DNA from 2 places in the Streptomyces sp. JNUCC 63 genome. Region 2 is predicted to be linked to the other one. Evidence: riboswitches for the same ligand, from Rfam matches in the RefSeq annotation. Region 2 holds a riboswitch; the other holds the start of a gene.
The links. A riboswitch is a leader RNA that binds a small molecule or an ion and turns the genes downstream of it on or off. The one in region 2 is predicted to bind cyclic di-AMP.

Region 1 (7,256 bases), 4.2 Mb from region 2:
CGTGTTGCGGGCTCGCTCGGCGAGGCGGACCATGCGGGCGCGGGCGGAGTGCAGTTGTTCGATGTCGGCGGCGGCAGGACCGTCCTCGGTGGTGAGTTCGGTCCACAGGTCGATCAGGTCGCGGCCGAGCCGCAGGCCCAGTTCGGGGTCGCGGACCGCGCGCCAGGCGGTGGCCGCGCTCTGGATGCCGCCGTAGGCGGCCCCCGCGTCGCGGTTGCGGCGGTGGATGCGGGCGAGGCCGAGGGAGAGGCGGAAGGAGCGGAGCGGATCGCCTGCCAAGTAGGCGATGTAGGCGGTCAGTTCGCGCAGGCGCAGCACCTCGGGGTGGTCCGGGCCGAGTGTGCCGGAGGCCTGCGCGACGGTGCGTTCCACCAGGGTCGCCGCCTCGTCGATACGGCCCTCCCTCACGGCCTCGTTGATCCGCGCCAGGGGCTCGGCGAGCAGGACCGCGCCCGCCTCGCCGGTCGCTGCCCTGGGATCCTCGCCGAGCACGGCTTCGGCCACGGCGTCGAAACCGCGGGCGGGGACGGGCTCGCGGCTCAGTCGAGACATCGGCTCCCTCACTCGGGTGAATGCCATCCGATCGGACGCATACTGTCGAGTCTCGCCGCCCGCCTGCCCCGCCCACGTCACCGCGACGTCACAGACTCGCACCAGGAAACCGGTGGCCGACGCCGTCACCGGGGCCGGTCCCTAGGCGGTGATGTCCTTCGTCGTGAACCGTGCCCAGGCCGCCGTGCCGAACACCGTCGCGTACAGGGCCTGCAGCTGGACGTTCTTCACCAGGCCGTCCCAGTAGACCGGCTCGCGCATGAGGTCGGCGAACGACAGCCAGTGGTGGGAGAAGAGATACGGCTGGATCGCGTGGAGCTGGGGGATCTGGTCCAGGATCTGGACGGTGATCAGCAGGCCCACGGTCGTGGCCATCGCCGCGATGCCGCTGTTGGTCAGCGTCGAGACGAACAGGCCGAGGGCGGCGAGGCCGGTCAGGGACGCGGCGACGACGAGGGCGATCAGCAGCGCCCGGCCCAGACCCTCGGCGAAGCCGATCTGCGTGCCGGAGATGGTCGTCAGGTCGCCGAGCGGGAAGAGCAGCGCGCCCACGGTGAGCGCCGAGACGGCGACCACGAGCGTGGCGACCAGGCAGAACGCCATCGTCGTGGCGTACTTGGCCAGCAGCAGGCGGGTGCGGCCGGCCGGGGCGACCAGCAGATAGCGCAGGGTGCCCGCGTTCGCCTCCCCGGCGATCGCGTCGCCCGCGATCACGCCGACGGCCATCGGCAGGAAGAACGGCAGGGTGGCGGCCAGCGCGGTGAAGACCAGGAACAGTCCGTTGTTGGTGATCTGCGCGATGAACGCCGGGCCTTCGCCGCCTCCTCGGCCGACCGGTGAACCGTTCCTCGTCTCGATTCTGACGGCCGCCCCGACCAGGACCGGTACGGCGGCCAGCACGCCCAGCAGGGCCAGGGTGCGCCAGCGCCGGAAGGTGGTGGCCAGCTCGCTGCGCAGCAGCCCGAAGGTCCACAGCGGGCTCGGGGTGCGTACGGCGGCCTCAGCCCGCGACATCGAATCCCTCCCCCGTGAGCGCCACGAACGCGTCCTCCAGCGAGGCCCGTTCGAGCCCGAGGCCACGCACGCGGACGCCCGCCGTCACCAGCGCGGCGTTCACCTCGGCGAGGTCGCGCTCCGGCGGGTCGCCGGTCACCCGGTCCTCGTCGACGACGACGTCGCCGACGCCCTGTTCCTTCAGCACCCGGGCCGCCTCCCCGGTGTCCGGCGTGGTCACCACCAGCCGGCCGCGCGCACCGGCGGCCAGCTCGGCCACCGCGCCCTGGGTGACCAGCCGGCCCTGGGCCATGACGGCCGCGTGGGTGCACACCTGCTCGATCTCGTCCAGCAGGTGGGAGGAGAGGAAGACGGTCGTGCCGTCGGAGGCCAGCTCCCGGATCAGGGAGCGGATCTCGCGCATGCCCTGGGGGTCCAGGCCGTTGGTGGGCTCGTCCAGGACGAGCAGCCTGCGCGGCTGGAGCAGGGCCGCGGCGAGGCCCAGACGCTGCTTCATGCCCAGGGAGTACGCCTTGGCCTTCTTGCCCGCGGCCGCCGTCAGGCCCACCCGGTCCAGGGCTGCCGCGACCCGGGCACGCCGGGTGCGGGGGTCGGCGGTCGGGTCGGCGGCGTCGTAGCGCAGCAGGTTGTCCCGGCCGGTCAGGTAGCCGTACAGGGCCGGGCCCTCGATGAGCGCGCCGACCCGGGGCAGCACGGCGCGCGAGGACCGGGGCATGGCGTGCCCCAGTACGCGCGCCGTGCCGGCGGTGGGCTCGATGAGCCCCATCAGCATGCGGATGGTGGTGGTCTTGCCCGAGCCGTTCGGACCGAGGAAGCCGAAGACGCTGCCCGCCGGGACGGTCAGGTCGAGACCGTCGACGGCGAGCTGCCCACCGCGGTAGCGCTTGGTGAGCCCGCGGGTGTGGATGACGCCGTCATCCCCTTCGTCCATCGGCTCCCTCGTTCCGTCGTGCCCGTCGCCTGCTCACCGCGCGGCGTCACTGCCCGGTGTTCGCCGCCTTCACCAGCGCGTCCTTGGTGACGGCACCGACGTAGACCTTGCCGTCGTCCGTCATCAGGGCGTTGATCAGGCGGGTGGAGAAGACCGTGCCCTTGCCGAACTCGCCGGAGACGCGGTCGCCGAGCGAGCCGAGGAAGCCGCTCAGGTCGCCGTTGCCGGAGGACGACGGGATGCCGCCCTTGGCGCCGGAGTCGAACACGGCGACGGAGTTCCAGCCCCTGCCGAGGACCGTGGGGCCGCCGCTCTTGGCGAGGTCCTTCTGCGCCGGGCCGGAGTCCCGGAAGTGCGCACCCGGCCCGGCGTCCTTGCCGGTGCCCTTTCCGGCGTCCTTCTCCTCGGTGACCTTCGCCCCCTTGGGCGGGGTGAAGTCGAACGTGGAGGCGGCCGGCTTGGCGAAGCTGATCCGGGTGAAGCCCGCGTCCACGACGGCGGCACCGCCGCTCGCCGGGGTGAGCGTGAACTTCAGCGGCAGCCCGGTCTTGGCGTCCACCGCGATGCTGATCGCGCCGACCGTCGTGCCGGAGGCGTGCTTCGGCTTGACGACCAGCCGGTAGGCGTCGCGGCCGGCGACCTGCGCGGTGCCGTCGACGGTCACCGAGGTGGTGTCGTCGACCGACTTCAGGGCCTGGTCGGCGAAGTCCTTGGGCGTGGCGGGCACGTCGCTCTTGTCGTCCCTGTGCTTCTTGCCGCTGTCGGCCGCCGTGCCGTGGAAGACCTCGTTCGACTTGCTGTCGTAGCCCCAGACGTCCCTGCCGTTGTGGATGAGGCTGTACTCGGCCGCGCTCTCGATCAGCGAGACCTTCTGCCGGTCCTGGCCGTCGGTCGCGACGCGCAGGGTGTGCGTGCCGGAGACCAGTTCGGTCAGTTTGGACGTCGGGTCGGCCGACGAACCCTCACCGCCCTTGCCGGCGCCCGAGATCAGGCCGCTCTCCAGGCCGCCGAGGTCGGGCAGGCCCAGGTCGGTGCTGATCTTGACCGTGCCGGACAGCTGCTGGACGTCCGACCGGGCGATTTTCTCTATGAGTTGCTGCGCGGTTATCTTCGGCAGGTCGGGGTTGCCGGAGTCGGCGAGTGCCGGGACGAGCCCGATGGTCGCCGCCGCCACCCCCACCACCGCGACCGGGACGACGTAGCGCGCGGCCCTGCGCCGTCCCGAGTGCAGACCGTCGGCCTCCCCGGCGCCCATGCTGTCGTCGGATTCGTACGGTGCCATGTGTGCCCTACCTCCGTCGTCGGCGGCGGCTGTCCTTCGCACTGGGTCCACCCCGAGCCGCCATTCTCACCCGAATCGGTGAGCAGTGGTGTTGTCCGTGGATTCCATCTGACCAAATCGGCCACGAGGAGGCGTCAACCCCCGGAGCCAACTCGTGTACTCCTGCGGTATGACACGAAAAGGGCGACGCCTCCGTCACCCCGTAAGGGTCGGGGTGGGGAGCGCCACCCGAATGGAGCAGTTGGAGCTCTGACAGGCCCCGTGGCCCGAAACCGGCTCGATCCGCCGGACAGGGCACTAGCCGGCCCGGTGCACCACCGCGTCGCACAGGTCCGTCAGCGCGGCCTTCGCGCCGCACTCGCGCAGCGGAGCCAGCGCGGCCCGCGCCTCCTCTGCGTAGCGCACGGTGTCCCGGCGGGCCTGTTCCAGCGCCGGGTGCGTGCGCAGCGCCGCCAGTGCCTCGGCGTGCCGCGTGTCGTCGCTCAGGTCGGAGTCCAGCAGCTCGCACAGGGCGACGTCCTCGGCCAGCCCCATCCGGGCCGCGCGCTCGCGCAGCCGCAGCACCGGCAGCGTGGCGATGCCCTCCCGCAGATCCGTGCCGGGCGTCTTGCCGGACTCGTGCGAGTCGGAGGCGATGTCCAGGACGTCGTCCGCGAGCTGGAAGGCGACGCCCAGCCGCTCGCCGTACTGCGTCAGCACGTCCACGACCGTCTCGTCGGCACCGGACATCATCGCGCCGAACCGGCACGACACCGCCACCAGCGACCCGGTCTTGCCGCCCAGCACGTCCAGGTAGTGGTCGACCGGGTCCCGGCCCTCCTGCGGGCCCGCCGTCTCCAGGATCTGCCCGGTGACCAGCCGCTCGAACGCCAGGGCCTGCACCCGGACCGCCTCCGGTCCGAGGTCGGCGAGGATCTGCGAGGCCCGGGCGAACAGGAAGTCGCCGGTCAGGACGGCGACGGAGTTGCCCCAGCGGGTGTTCGCGCTGGCCACGCCGCGGCGCACCGCGGCCTCGTCCATCACGTCGTCGTGGTACAGCGTCGCCAGGTGGGTCAGCTCCACGACCACGGCCGACGGCACGATCCCCGGCGCGTACGGGTCGCCGAACTGGGCCGCGAGCATCACGAGCAGTGGCCGGAACCGCTTTCCGCCTGCCCTGACGAGGTGCTGAGCGGCCTCCGTGATGAACGGGACCTCGCTCTTGGTGGCCTCGAGCAGCCCTTCCTCGACAGCCGCCATCCCGGCCTGGACATCGGCTTCGAGAGCCTGGTCCCGCACGTTCAGCCCGAACGGCCCGACGACGGTCACGAGGGGTCTCCTGTCTGCTGGTGTCAGCTGGCGGTCACACGGTTTGTCGATAGGTCGCTGCCATCACTCAAGTCAGCGTATCCGGTCAAGTTTCGATCACCGATAGCGCCCACCGATACGGGCCGGGCGGCATCACCCGACGTGACCACCATCACGCGCCTGCCACGCGGCCCATACGGGCACTCACCCGTGCGGCCCGATTCACCCTTATTAGGGTTTCAATTCCTGTTGGTCACAATTGCTCCTCGTGTCGCCAAACCGTGAATTGAGTCACGCCGGCCTCCCTGTCCATTTTCCCCCGGTCGACTTGACTTTCCCTTTGCCTGTACGCCAGTTGAACCTTGACAGACGCAAAGGATCAAGTACCTCATACACCTCAGATCAAGGTCAACCAGGGCGATCCGTGAATCCGGCCCTTGTTCCGGGCATGCGCTCTCGCATACGTTCCCGGCCGACGGGCGGACGCCGAATCCTGCCGCCGCCCGTGAACCCATCGATCGAGTCACTCACGGCAGGAGCGGGGGACCCAGGTAAGTCGCCGGGCCGGGCGTCGTACGTCCTGTGTCGTACGCCGTGCCGGAACGGCTCGGGGTGAAGCCGTGCCCTCAAGGGCGCGGCCGGGCACCTCCCCGCCCGAACCCGACAGCTCACCTCGCAGGCGACGGAGAGGAAATTCCCCATGCCTGCAAAGGGTCAGCGCCACCGTTCCCGCATAGCCCGTGCTGTCCGCACCCTCGCCGTCACCGGCACGGGTGCCGCCGTTCTCGCCGTGCCGCTCCTCGGCGCCACCAGCGCGTCCGCGGCGACCCCGGTCGGCGGCACCACCGTCAAGACGGTCACGGGCATCGGCTACCCGAACAACCTCGACGGCTGGATCCGGGCCTCCCTGGCGATCATGAAGAAGAACGGCATCCCGGGCACCTACAACGGCATCCACCGCAACATCATGCGCGAGTCCTCCGGCAACCCGCGGGCCATCAACCTCTGGGACTCCAACGCGGCCAAGGGGATCCCGTCCAAGGGTCTGTTGCAGGTCATCGACCCGACCTTCAAGGCCTACCACGTCCCGGGCACCTCGTACGACATCTACGACCCGGTCGCGAACATCACCGCCGCCTGCAACTACGCGGCCAAGCGGTACGGCTCGATCGACAAGGTGAACGGCGCCTACTGACGGACACGCGGGCCGGTCCACACTCCGGCTAGTCAAACAATCGTTCGAGGACGACGGCGATGCCGTCGTCCTCGTTCGACAGCGTGACCTCGTCGGCCACCGCCTTGAGCTCCGGGTGGGCGTTGGCCATGGCGACACCCCGGGCGGCCCACTGGAACATGGGGATGTCGTTGGGCATGTCGCCGAAGGCGAGGGCGCTCTCGCGGCCCAGCCCCAGGTGTTCGGCGGCCAGCGCCAGCCCGGTCGCCTTGGTGATGCCGCACGGCTGGAGTTCGACGGTCCCCGGACCCGACATGGTGACCGTGGCCAGGGAGCCCACCACACTGCGCGCCGCCGCCGCCAACTCGTCGTCGGACAGCACGGGATGGCGCAGCAGCACCTTGCTGATGGGCGTACGCCACAGGTCGTCGCGCCGGTCGACCCGTACGGCGGGCAGGGTCGGGTGCGGCATGCGGTACCCCGGCTCGATGAGCGTGAGCCCGTCGACGCCGTCCTGGTCGACGGCGGCGTACACCTCGCCCACCTCGGCCTCGATCTTGCCCAGCGCGGTCTCGGCCGGCTCCCGGTCCAGGGTGACCGACCACAGCAGACGGTCCGTGGCGGCGTCGTAGACCTGTGCGCCCTGACCGCACACCGCGAGCCCCGTGGCGCCCAGGGCATCGAGCAGCGGCCGCACCCTCGGCGCCGGCCGTCCGGTCACCACGAGGTGCCGGGCACCGGCGGCCGCCACCCGCGCGAGCGCGGCGAGGGACCGTTCGGACAGGGTGTCGTCGCCGCGCAGCAGCGTTCCGTCCAGGTCAGTGGCGATGAGGGCGTACGCGAGGGGAGGGGCCATGATCAGAGAATACGGATCCGCCGCCCCGCCGACTCGACGGGAACCGGACGACGGCCACGGGCACGGCTGTTCCGGCCGTCTTCCCCAACTCTCCTTGTCCGGGCGGGCGCTTCGGTGTCCCGGACAGGGAATTTCTTGAATTGTCCAACCGAGCGCCGCC
Region 2 (7,256 bases):
TGACGGCCGGGGAGACGGGCCGGGCGCCGAGATGCCCGCCCGCCGGGGGGCTCAGCAGTTCCCGCAGCTCGTCGGGGTTCTGGTGGCGGAGGTCGAGCCAGGCGTCGTAGTGGTCCGAGGTGAGGGCGAGCGGCATGCGGGGGTGGACGCGGCCGGCGGCGTCGGTGGCCTCGGTGGTGGTGATGGTGCAGGTCGTCAGCCAGGCGGCGGGGTCGTCGTCCCGCTTCACCTCCGGGTCGCGCCAGTATTCGTACAGTCCGGCGAGCGCCATCAGCCGGCCGTCCTCGGGGCTGATGAAGTACGGCTGCTTACGGGTCCTGCCGGTCGTTCCGGACGTGACCTGCTGCCATTCTTGAAGCGTTCTCCCCCCGTGAACGGGGGGAGATTCCGCCCTACCTTGCGGTGGGAGGCTTGACGCGGCGAGCGCGCCTGACGACTGCTCTTCCAGCAGCCGGGATCGCCATGAGGCCGATCCGGTACAGGTGCAAGATGTTCCGGGCCGCGTTGTGGTCGGCGTTGCCCGACCAGCCGCAGTCCGGGTTCTTGCATACGAACACGGCCTGGGACTCCCGGCTGCCCGGAGTGGTGAAACCACAGGCTGAGCAGCGCTGGGAGGTGCCAGGGGCGGGGATCTTGACCAGGGTGCCGCCGTGTCGGGCGGTCTTGTACGTCAGCATCGTGACCGTACGGCCCCACGCCTCGGCGGCGATGGAGCGGTTCAGCCCGGCTTTCCGGGCGACGTTCCTGCCCGGCTCTTCGACGGTGCCCCGAGCCGACTTGACCATGTTCGTGATGGTGAGTGCCTCGACCACGACCGTGCTGTAGGTGCGGGCGATGGTGGTGGTCGTCTGGTGCTGCCAGTCCGCTGCCCGTCGCTTGGCTTTCGCTCGGAGCTGGGCGATCTGGTCATAGGTGCGGTGCAGGCGGCGCGAGGTGCGCTCGCCGGGTTCGCGGTGCTTCTTGCGCTGGGCGGCGCGCTGCTCCAAGCGCAGAAGCTTGGCCTTCTCCTTCTCGGTCAGCCATTCGCCGTGCTGGTACGTCGTAGCGTCCGAGAGGGCGAGAGGGACGGTGACGCCCACGTCGATACCGACCTCGGGACCGGTGTGAGCCTCGGGCCTGGGCGCCAGGGTCGTCACGCGGAAGGCGATGCGCCAGCCGAGCGTGTCTTTGATGAGCCGGGCTCCGGTGATCCGGTTCTCGGTGGTGGCGTACTTCCCGACGGGGAGGTCTTTGGTCCAGCGGAATCGGACCCGGCCGATCTTGGGCAGGTTGACCATGCCCCAGCGGCGGTGCACGCGTTTGATGTTCAAGTCCCGGCCCTGCGGAATGTCCACGCTCATCACGGACCGGAACCGGCCCTTGAAGTTCGGGGCGTCCGCCCGGCCCTCCCAGCAGTTCTTCCATGCCTGGACGTACGTCTTCAGCACCGCCTGCGCGGCCTGCGCGGGCAGAACGGCAAGGAAATCGAGGTCCTTGCGGGCCTGGCGTATCGCGGCGTCGGCGTTCGCGAGGGTCCGCTTGTCCTTCGGCATCGTCTGCCACCACGCGTGCAGCAGGTTCCACATCGCACGGGCCGCATGCGCCTGGGCGTCGGCCGTCGACACCCCGGCAGGCGACAGCGCAAGCCGGGCGCGGTGCCCGAACTGCCGCTTGACCAAGGCTTCTTGACTCACAGTCGTCAGCTTACCATTTGGTCTATGTCACCGCGATGGAATCCGAATCCCGATGTGCGCACCGGACGTCACGTCGTCTACAACCTGCACGTTCACTTGGTTTTTGTCACTAAATACCGACGGGGCGCCTTCACCGACGCCATGCTCAACAGGTGCGAGGAGATCATGCGGGAGGTGTGCGAGGACTTCGAGGCCGAGCTGAAGCAGTTCAACGGCGAGCACGATCACGTACACCTGCTGGTGCACTACCCGCCCAAGGTCCAGCTCTCCAAGCTGGTCAACTCCCTCAAGGGCGTCTCCGCCCGGCTGCTGCGCAAGGAATACGACACGCACGTGCGCCGGCATCTGTGGGGCGGGCACTTCTGGTCCGGCTCCTACTTCGCCGGATCGTGCGGAGGAGCGCCACTCACCGCCGTACGCCAGTACATCGAGAATCAGCAGCGCCCCGTGAGCCGAGGTCAATAGTGCAGACCAATGCCCACGGTGCGAGCCAGAACAGTCTTAAGATGCGCTTCACCACCGCCCTGGAGGACGGCGCACTGCGCAAGATCAAAGGTAGATGGGGGCGCCGTCGGGCCGGGTGGCAGGCAGCGGCGTTTGACGAAGGCGCGGCGGAAAGCGGGCTTCTCGTGCACGGTCTCGGCCCGTGCGTTGATCAGCCGGGCGCCGATCCGCGCGTCCTTCGCCCAGGAAGGGACCAGTCCCCAGCGCAGCGGCCGCAGCTCCCTGCGCGCGGAGGCGGCCTCACGGTTCTCTCGCGGGGCGCGTTCCAGTACGGCCCACACCCGGTTGGTCGGGGCGACGTTCCAGCTGGGCTCCAGCGCCTCCTCCGGGCGCCACTCGGTGACCCTGAAGTGCTGGACCAGGTCCTCAGGGCTGCGGGTGGAGACGTAACGACCGCACATGGGGCCTCATCCGGGGAAGGTCACATTTACGTATCGGACATACCGCACTTCAATCTTCACACGAGGCACACACGTTCGCTAAGTTGACGTCCAGGCCGCACGATTGCCTCCGGCGAGTCCCGTCGGATCGTGCGACCTCCGCCGAGTCCGGTACGCCCCCACGGCAACCGGAGCCGGGGACCCAACCGACATTGGGGTGAATCGGCTCAACTGTCCCTCCGGACAAGGGCCGTAGGGCACGCCTTCCACAGAACGTCCGCCCGAACCCGACAGCTGACTCGGCAGGCGGGCTATGGAAGGAGTGCGTCTTCCTTGGCGCCGGAACGACCGAGCGACGACAGGCCCAGCCGCGCTGAGGTGCGGCAGCGGATCAGCAGCCTCTACGACCAGGCGGAGAGCGCCACGGGGAACTTCAACGCCACCCGCGCGATGAGCAAGAGCGGGCGTGCGCGGGGTGGTTCGGGGGTGTGGGGCAGTTCCCGGGGATCCGATCCGGCCCTTGACCGGGTGGCCAGGCAGTGGTTCGACGCGGCGCGCGCCCAGTTGGGCCCGACCGTTCCGGCGGTCCTGCCGCCCGACCGCATGCCGAGTCGGGCCAACTCCCGTACGGAGAAGCCGAGTAGGCGTCCGGAGGACGTTCTGGAGGAACTGGGGCTGAAGAGCAGGCCGTCCCGGCTGGAGCTGACCGCGGGTCCGGCGCAGACCAGACCGGCACCCGAGCTCCCGGCCGGCCCCACGGCCGCCGCACCGGCCCCGCCAGTACGGGAGTTGCCCGCGGCGCCACCTGCCGCCACGTCGGCCGCTCCCGTCGCGGAGTTGACCAGCCGGTCCATGGAACCCCAGCCCACGGGGGCCATGGAGGCACTGACCGCCCGGTCCATGGAACCCCGACCGACCGGCACCGTGGAGCCCCAGCCCACCGGGACCATGGAGGCACCGGCTGCCCGGTCCACACAGGCCCAACTCACCGGTGCCATGGACACACTCACCAGCCGCGCCATGCAACCCCAGCCCACCGGCACCATGGACGCACTCACCACCCGGCCCATGGAACCCCAGCCCACCGGGGCCTTGGACGCGCTGTCCAGTCGGTCCATGCAGCCTCCGCCCACCGGCAGCATGGACGTACTCGGCACCGGGCCCACGGAGCCCCGGCCCACCGGGCCGATCGAGTCGCCGGCCGTCGGTCCCGCGGGGCCGGCTTTCGGGTCCGTGGGGACGCTTCCGCCCGCGGCCGAGACACGGCCGCAGGCGTCCGGCGCGCCGCGTGTCTTGGTGGCCGGCCGCCGGCAGCCGGTGCCGAGGTCGTCCAAGGGCCAGTTGCAGGCCAAGCTCACCCGGGCCCGTGAGCTGCTGTCCCGGCACGCCGCTCAGCAGGGAGCGGCGCAGTGGCAGCAGCACTCCACCGGGCTGTTCGACACCACCCCGCCCCTGGACGGGAACTCGCTCTTCGACGCCAGCCAGGCCGTCGGCCAGGCAGCGGCCGTGGACAACGCCGCCGCCTCCCTCGGCGTCGCCGAGACACCGGCCTCGGCCTATGAGAGGAAGGCCGCCAAGGCGCTCGAGTTCGCCCGCGCGCAGATCGGCAGGCCGTGCGTCTGGGGGGCGACCGGGCCGGACTCGTACGACTGCTCGAGCCTCATCCAGGCCGCCTGGCGGGCCGCCGGGGTGGCGCTCCCCCGTGCGGCCTTCGAGCAGGCCGGCTCCGGCACACCGGTCGAGCTCGCCGACCTCCGGCCCGGAGACCTGGTCTTCTTCTACAGCGAGGTCAACCACGTCGGCCTCTACGCCGGCAGCGGCACGATGGTCCACGCTCCGAGCCCGGGGGCGTCGATACGCGAGGAGTCGATCTTCTTCGCCGGCCCGCAGGCCATCCACAGCGCGATACGGCCCGCCTGAGCCACTCCGGGCCCCCTGCCGGGCAGCTTGTCGCATGAGCGGAGGCCGCCGTTCGAGGGGTGTCCTCACCTGATGCGGTGAGACGCCGGAGTGCGACGAGTACGCGGGGGGCGTACGCGCCGTTTGCTCCGGCATGGACAGCTCTTCCCGGGCCGTGGAACCGACCAGCGGGCCCTGCGACCACCCGTCCCCCGTCCACCCGCCTCGCCTGCGGCCGGGCACACCCGAACACGAGCCCGGTACGCCGCTGCTGCGGCCGTGGGGCGTCGGGTCCGGCGAGGTGCCTCGGGGAGCGTCGGCCGGGGCGCTGCCCAAGGTGCCCGCGGTGCCCGTACCCCGTGGGCTCCCGGGCCTGTGAGGCCGGCCGGGGAGGCCACCGGGCCGTTTCCCGAGGCCTGGCCCGGGCCGCTCGGGGCACCGCTTGCTCACGGCCCGGTGACGGCGGCATCACGATGGTGGGCGTGGGCGTTGCCCGGACCCGGGCATGTCGTTGAGCGCGGCGTGGAAGCGTGGGAGGACAGCGACTGCCCCTGGTGCCGCTCGCTGCTCGGCCCGGTCCGTGACCTCGCCGCACCGGGCGCCGCGCACGGCGACGACCGTCCCTGGCTCCGCGGCTGCGCCCGGCCGGCCTGGGTGGAACGCGCGCGCCTGTTCATAGTGCCTCTGGCAGCACTCACCGTGGTGGCCGCGCTCATGGTGGCACTGGCCTGACGGCGGGGTGACGCCCGTCGCCCGTCGCCCGACGGCCACCGGCCGACCCCGCAGCAGAACGGATACCGCCGCGGTCGTCCCCCGCCGCGTGGCCTCCCGACAAGGTGCCGGCCTGCACCGACCGGCTGCTCGCCGGCCTGGAGTACGACCTGCCGGTCTCCTGTCCGTACGTCCACCTCGGCCTGGCCCGCCACCACGTCACACTGGCCGACGCCGGCCACATGCCCCCGCCGCTGCGCCGGCGGCCCGGTGAGGCGAGCGTGCTGGACGCCGGCCCCGGCCCGCTGCTCGGCGTCGGCATCCGCGCCGGTTCCCCCGTCACCGCCGCCACGCCGCCGCCCGAGGCGGTCCTCGCCCTGTCCACGGACGGCCTCGTGGAGGCCCGCGGCACCGACGCCGCGGAGACCACCGCCGGTCTCGCCCAGCACCTGGCCGACACCGACGCACACGACCTGGAGAAGCTGATCGACGACCTCGTCGGCCACACCTGGCCGGCGGGCCGCCGCACGGACGGCATCGCCGTCCTCCTGCCGCACGCGAACGGCACGCGCGCGTGGGACGGCATCGGTCACGCCGAGGGCGTGCCCGACGGCTTTCAGGTCCGGAATCCGATGTGCACGTGGTCGTGGTGGGTGGCGTCGCTGAAGAACTGGTCCGGGGCGCTGCCGCCGGACAGGAGGGCAGGGCCGCCGACGTTGTAGGAGCCGGCCGCCACCGCGTCCCGCATGAAGCGTTCGACGAGGAAGCGGGGCGTGGCGGGGTGGACGACCGCGTGGCCGTCGATCTGCCACACGTCGAAGGCGCGCCCGCGCGGGTGGTCGCTGGGGCGGCTGGTGCCGAACACGTCCAGCGGGTGCCCGGAGCGGACCACACTGACGTACATCCGGTACGTGCCCGCCAGGCGCAGCATCGCGGTGAGCACGCTGTCGTGGACCTGGCCGCTGTTCAGGTCGGCCCGCGCCGCGGGCGGCAGCGCGACCCGGGCGTCGTCCAGCACCCGGCGCACGCCGGCCGGCGGCGAGGACAGCGGCGCGCCGGGATGGGCCGGGTGCAGGGCGGTGACGGTCCATCCGGTGCCGGACCACGCCAGCCGTACGTCGACCGTCGTCCCGCCCGCGCGAACGGCACCGCCGTGCCGGGTCCACTGCCGGCACACCACGAGCACGCTCGCCGAGTCGGCGAGGATCCCGCCGTACTGGGCGTCCACCACCTGCAGCACCGCCTCGTCGGCGGACGGCAGCAGCGGTCCGGCCCGGGCCACGAGAGCGGCCGGCAGGTGCAGCACGGCCACTCTGGCCCTCGCCGCGGGCGCGCCGCCCCTCCGCCGGCCCAGGCTCCGATCGCCTCGACGAGTTCGACGGCGCGCCGTTTCACCTCGGGGTGGACCTCGGCGGACGTGGGGCGCCAGGGGGTGGTGCGGGGAAGGGCCCCTGCCGTGCCCGACGCGGACGCGCCGGAGGCGGTCGGCTCCGGCCCGGGCGCGGCGCTCGTACAGCCCGCCGTCCCGAGCAGGACCCCCACCATGCCCAGCAGTACGGTCCGGCGCTCGACCGGGCGCGCCGCGAACTCGGGCCCATGGGTCATGCCGTCCAGTGTCCGCCTCGCATACGGCGGCCGCCCGGCGGGCGGGATGGCCGGTTCTCGTCAGTGGCGCGGGTGCCGGGAGGGGAGGAGCCCGGACGTGTTCGTCAGGGCCGGGGGCGCAGGCGGGCCGCGATCACGGCGATGTCGTCGTCCCGCCCGCCGAGAGCCGCGACCAGGATCTCGTCCAGGAGTTCGCCGACGCCCTGGCCGGGCCGTACCCGTAAGGCGGCCAGGCGGCCGAGCGAGGTGTCGATGTCCTCGCCGCGCCGCTCGATCAGCCCGTAGGTGAACATCACCAGTGTGTCGTCCGGCGCGAAGGGCAGGCCGGTCGCCTGATAGGCGCTGCCGCCGGTGCCGAGCGGGGGACCGACGGGCAGCGCGACCGGGGCGGCGGTGCCGTCGGCACGGACGACGACCGGGGGCGGGTGTCCCGCGCCGGCGAGCAGGGCCGTGCCGTGCGCCGGGTCCAGCAGGGCCAGCAGGC

Region 1: it holds a riboswitch for cyclic di-AMP, as region 2 does, so the genes downstream of both, ACX25U_RS14860 (transglycosylase SLT domain-containing protein) here and ACX25U_RS34750 (NlpC/P60 family protein) in region 2, are expected to answer to the same signal.

The regions. Positions count from the first base shown of each region.
Region 1 covers NZ_CM135963.1:3,269,574-3,276,829, forward strand. The annotation lists partial or broken gene ACX25U_RS14835 (tetratricopeptide repeat protein) at 1-531, opposite strand, end outside; gene ACX25U_RS14840 (ABC transporter permease) at 694-1,566, opposite strand; gene ACX25U_RS14845 (ABC transporter ATP-binding protein) at 1,553-2,497, opposite strand; gene ACX25U_RS14850 (LolA family protein) at 2,544-3,779, opposite strand; gene ACX25U_RS14855 (polyprenyl synthetase family protein) at 4,077-5,087, opposite strand; cyclic di-AMP (ydaO/yuaA leader) riboswitch at 5,573-5,763, shown strand; gene ACX25U_RS14860 (transglycosylase SLT domain-containing protein) at 5,767-6,261, shown strand; gene ACX25U_RS14865 (HAD family hydrolase) at 6,290-7,096, opposite strand.
Region 2 covers NZ_CM135963.1:7,512,072-7,519,327, reverse strand. The annotation lists partial or broken gene ACX25U_RS34770 (SOS response-associated peptidase family protein) at 1-352, opposite strand, end outside; gene ACX25U_RS34765 (RNA-guided endonuclease InsQ/TnpB family protein) at 393-1,673, opposite strand; gene tnpA (IS200/IS605 family transposase) at 1,698-2,138, shown strand; partial or broken gene ACX25U_RS34755 (SOS response-associated peptidase) at 2,252-2,578, opposite strand; cyclic di-AMP (ydaO/yuaA leader) riboswitch at 2,708-2,882, shown strand; gene ACX25U_RS34750 (NlpC/P60 family protein) at 2,891-4,477, shown strand; gene ACX25U_RS34745 (hypothetical protein) at 4,979-5,188, shown strand; gene ACX25U_RS34740 (PP2C family protein-serine/threonine phosphatase) at 5,293-5,889, shown strand; gene ACX25U_RS34735 (hypothetical protein) at 5,784-6,473, opposite strand; gene ACX25U_RS34730 (PP2C family protein-serine/threonine phosphatase) at 6,877-7,256, opposite strand, start outside.